One region of the Moorella naiadis (nom. illeg.) genome, then DNA from elsewhere that is predicted to be linked to it. Evidence: riboswitches for the same ligand, from Rfam matches in the RefSeq annotation. Region 1 holds a riboswitch; the other holds the start of a gene.
The links. Region 1 has a riboswitch for cobalamin ahead of SDD30_RS07950 (ABC transporter substrate-binding protein). Riboswitches for the same ligand answer to the same signal wherever they lie in the genome.

Region 1 (2,447 bases):
GGAGGTTGTTACCGCCCCCTTGATAACCTGCCAGAGCTCCTGGAAGCTGATATTGGCGCTGCCAAGGCCAAGGGAAACTGCCAGGGCGACCGCCAGAGCCAGGCTTAAAAGAATGATTGTCAATATTTTATGACTTGCCAGCCGGGCATAAAAATCGCCCTCGGCATCGCCGGTAGCATTTTTCCCGGCCATCCTACTATGCATCATTAATGCCCCCTTAAGTGGGTAGACACTTATACCCGGACTTAACCCCCGCGTCTTCCAAGGATGAAAAAAGAAGGTTGGCAGGTTAGCTTATTTAGATTCCGGGTAAACCCAGGTACCCTTTAATTCCATGTGGTAGAACTCCTGCAGTAACTGGCGGTGAACAGCTTCCGGGTCGAGGTCGGCAAAAACGCCGGGGTGGAACCATTTGGCCCAGTAAAGGGAACCGATTACCGACCTGATCCCGGTGCCCAGGCCCCAGCTCATGATATAGACCTTTTTCTGGCTAACCGCGGTTGTTTGCTTCAATGCCGGCCGGGCCAGGATTTCATCATAAAGGGCTTTCATTTTATCCGCGGCGTCCCGGCTGGCCATGCAGATAATGACCTGGGGGTCTTGCCCGGCCAGCCATTCAGGAGTCAGTTCGGGATATTTAACCTTCTGGCCGGCGGCAATATTTTTACCGCCTGATAAGGCAATACGGTCGGCAGCAGGGGTTTTATCGCCGGCACTGTAGTAAGGTTTATTCCACTCGTAGTAAACCCGGGGCTTTTTGTCCTCAGGTATCTTGGCTACCCTTTCCTTAATAATCTGGTAGTATTTATCGCTAAAGGCAATAAGTTTGGCCGCTGTTTCCTCTTTCCCCGTCAGTTCGCCCATTTGTTTAGTTACTAGGGCGGTTTCGTGGGGATAAGAAGTCGTATAGACCAGGACCGGCAGGCCGGCCTCTTCCAGCTTGGCCCGCAGGTCGTCCTTCAACATGGTATCGGCAATGACTACATCCGGGGCGCTCTGGATGATGGTTTCCAGGTTGGGAGCAAAAGAAGATTTAGCCATGACCGGGATTTTCTCCAGAGCAGCCGGGAAGATCGAGTAGCCGTCACGCCCGATGATCTTATCAGCGCTGCCTAAAGCATAAAGAATTTCTGACACACCCGAAGTAATACAAACGATTTTATCCACTGGGCAGGAAATTTTTACTTCTTTGCCGGTGCCGTCAACAAACGTTTTGACTGTTTTCCTGGTATTACCGTTTTGAGTGCCAGTTGTTTTGCTGCTACACCCGGTTACAAAGATTATTACCAGCATTAGCAGGCATATTAACCTGGCGGTAAAACTATATTTTTTGCTCAACATTTTTGATAGCCTCCTCCTTGATTTTTTTACAACGAGCAGGACTCCTGGCTCAGGTTCACCGGCACCGCATTATTGCCACCATCAAAAAAACGGCCTGATCTAACACCTCCCAGCGAACTCCCCGGGCGGGTTAGAATAGGCCGTCCTTCTACCGCTCCCGGCGCATCGGGGACTTCCAGTTATCTGCTCCTTTGGAAGCACCTTGCCGGACCGGCTGGCTGCATTTAAGCCTGGCCCCTCGGGGCCAGACGCCTATCCTTATAAAATTAAACCCCTGCTCCAATATGAACAGGGGGAGTGCCCGTTCCCCATCCTGCGTAGGGAGCATCAGCTACTGCAGCAAGCACCAGGTCTCCTGGCTCGGGTTCTCCGCTCCCCCACGCCTTCCCAGTCCAGCACTCAGCCCCTGCAGTTGCACCGTCCCGAGTACTTCTTAAAAAAGATAACCCGTAGCGGTAGAGATCTTGCTGAGTGCCGGACCAGTGGCCTGTTGTGGGGTCACTCCCCCTTACAGTGGCGCGACCGCGCCGGCTTTGCACCGGCTTCCCTTGATGCTAACCGGATATTGTTTTTATATACTCATTCTTCTTCTACTAAAAACCATAAAATCCTTCCTTGGCTAATTAATTTGCCTCCTTTGGATGCCCTGTTAACACGAAAATAACCCTATTTTCATGTTTGGTTGTTCCCTGCGAGGCATGGCCGATTAGTAAGAAGACTTTTTCTTACAAATTAATATTTTTGTGTCCAAGGCGTCGCCTAATTTGCAAAGGCTGGTGCCTCCGAATTCATCTGTTTCTATGATCCGTTCAATAAAAAAGTATCTCTCAAGAAGTTTGAGGTAATCTTCATAAAAAATGTCCCCGGCAAACTCATAGACCCTCCTTTGCTTCTTTAAAAAAACATCAAAGCTTGTCAGATTCCATTCAAAATCCAGCAATATATTCTTTGAGTCTTCATCCTTGCGATACTATACCCGAAAGGTCAATGAAACTTCTCGCCATCCCATAAAACGAGCGCTGTCGCTCACAGCACGCAAGCTGGTACGCCTGGTTTACGCCATGCTATCCCAAGGTCAGCTCTATCAAACTCCAGACACTAAGGCT
Region 2 (2,447 bases), on a different contig from region 1:
CGCGGCTATCGGTCAGGCCGCCGTTATTCTGCATTAGCCATACTCGACCCTTCATGCCTTCCCCGGCGAAAAAGGCTTGGAGCTCCTCCAGGTGGTCGGCCAGGAGGGGGCTTAAAGCGGCGTTTAAAACCGTGGTCGAGGTTCGTTCATACTCCCCCAGGCGGGGGGATACCTCGGAAGAGAGGGAGATGAATACCCCCGGCAGGCGGCGGCGGAGGTAAGCGCCTACCTCCTGTTCGTGGGCGGGATTTTTAAAAGCAAAAAGCAGGCATACCGCCACGGCCGCGACGCCTTACGCCTCCAGCTGGGCGGCAATGGCGGCCAGTTGCTCCCGGTCTAGTGGGAGTAGCGGGACGCCCCGGTAATCCATCCTCTCCCGGAGGCCGAAGCGCAGCCGTCGCGGTACCAGGACCGGCGGTACCGGAGCCCGGAAATCCCATTGGTTCTTTCTCCGGGAGCGCCTGATTTCCAGGGCATCCCGGAAACCGGCAGTGGTGATGAGGGCCGTCTTCACCCCCTTTTTCTCGATCAGGGCGTTAAGGGCCACGGTGAGGATCATCACCCGGGGGGCCATGGCGATATAGGTGGCCAGGGCGCAGCGCTGCAGTTCGCCCCCGGAGAGGGTGATGGGGCTCCTGGTTGCCAGGTGCCGGCCGCCGACGAAGGTGAGGGCACCATCGACCCGGGCACGGATCTCCTCCCTTTCCAGGCCCAGGTTGCCGGCCCCGAAGGCCACGTCTTCAGCAACGCTGAGGTGAAAGAGCTGGTTCTGGGGTTCCTGGTCGACATAGGCCATAAAGGTGGCTATGGCCGGCAGGGTCAAGGAGGCCAGCTCGCGGCTCTTGACTCTTACCTCGCCCACCAACCGGCCGGGGAAAAAATGGGGTATCGCCCCTGCCAGGCAGCGGGCCAGGGTGGACTTACCCGCCCCGGATACCCCGGTGATGACGACAAACTCCCCCTCCTGGATGTGCAGGTCGATATCTTTAAGGACGGTTGCGCTGCCGGGGTAAGAAAAAGACTTAATTGTTGCTCGGATCACGCGCCTTCACCCCCGAAAACAAAAATCCCCACCCAATTAATGGGTGGGGATTTTACCATCATCCGCCACAACAGGTCCACGCCGGGGCAGGTCTCCTGGCTCCCGGATCACCGGAACTCCTGCACCTTCCCCCGCAGGGTGGTCTTGGCAGGCTCCTCCCCGGACACAGTGGCGGGTCCGCTCAGGATTGACACCTGATTCCCTATTCTCCCGCTTAGGCAGCGGGCACCTCCGACGCTTCATAAGGTTTCTTGTTACTAAAAATATACGACGCCCGGTCGAAAATTCCTGCCAGGAGCTTAAAAAAACCGCCAGATCCACCGTATCTTAGAGGGAGTAAATAGTCGGCAGGAGTTCTTTTAGAAGCCGATCAAGGCAGGTAAGGCGCCAACATATCTTAACCGGGAGGGTTTTCCAACCCCGGATAACCCGGATGCTTGGGCAATTAACCTGGCAAAAGTGAAGTGGCAGGGGCTTTTTTAGCCGCGGGCAGCAGCCTTTTTCTCCTGATAACAGGTTTGAAGCAGGGTCGTCACCGGTCCGGGGTGGCCATCACCAACGGGACGGCCGTCTACCTGCGTCAGGGGGAGGATTTCCATCAGGCTGTTGGTCAGGAAGGCTTCCCTTGCTGTAGCGAGCGCCTCCGGTGGTAAAGGTTCTTCTTTTACCATCAGGCCCAGGCCGGTAGCTATTTTCAGGACCCGGGCACGGGCCAGGCCGGGGAGGGGGCCGCTGGCCGGATCGGGGGTATAGAGGGCATCATCAGAAACAATAAAAAGATTGCTGCGGCTGCCTTCGGCCAGGTAACCATCCAGGTTCAGGAGCAGGGCCTCGCGGGCTCCCCTGGACCGGGCCTCGGCCAGGGCCAGGAGGTTTTCCAGATAGTTCATGGTCTTCAATCCGGCCAGGGGGGAACGCTGGTTGCGAGGTATGCTCACAATGGCTGCCGGGCAGCCTCGATGGTACTCCTGAGGGGTATAGGGCAGGCCGTCATTTACCGCCAGGAGCAGGTTAAAACCCTCCCGGCCCTGGAAAAAATTAAGACGGGCGCGGCCGATAGTTACGCCTCTTCTAGCGATGGCCTCCTGGAAGGGGATATTGATAGTCTCCTTTGCAGGTGGTGGCCAGCCCAGGTGCAAAGCACTGTTGGTAAGGCGCTCCAGGTGTTCGTCAAGAAACAGGGGCTGACGATTCTCAATGCGGATGGTCTCAAAGAGCCCGGCTCCGTACAAGAAGCCGGGAGCATCCGGGTCGATGCCGGTTGTGGTGGGGGGATACAAGGAGCCATTTAAATAGACAACCGATCCTGTCATTTTATTCTTTTCCTCCATGTAAAGCCGCATAAAGCCGCGATCAAGCCGCGGGCTTTGTCTAGAGTCTCCTGGTATTCAAGCAGGGGTTGGGA

Region 2: it holds a riboswitch for cobalamin, as region 1 does, so the genes downstream of both, SDD30_RS03895 (ABC transporter ATP-binding protein) here and SDD30_RS07950 (ABC transporter substrate-binding protein) in region 1, are expected to answer to the same signal.

Annotation. Positions count from the first base shown of each region.
Region 1 is NZ_JAXGFQ010000009.1:101,203-103,649, reverse strand. Features, by position in the region: gene SDD30_RS07955 (FecCD family ABC transporter permease) at 1-207, opposite strand, end outside; gene SDD30_RS07950 (ABC transporter substrate-binding protein) at 295-1,341, opposite strand; cobalamin riboswitch at 1,690-1,890, opposite strand.
Region 2 is NZ_JAXGFQ010000004.1:97,820-100,266, reverse strand. Features, by position in the region: gene SDD30_RS03900 (hydantoinase/oxoprolinase family protein) at 1-280, opposite strand, end outside; gene SDD30_RS03895 (ABC transporter ATP-binding protein) at 293-1,042, opposite strand; cobalamin riboswitch at 1,112-1,290, opposite strand; gene SDD30_RS03890 (aminotransferase class IV) at 1,522-2,355, opposite strand; gene pabB (aminodeoxychorismate synthase component I) at 2,352-2,447, opposite strand, start outside.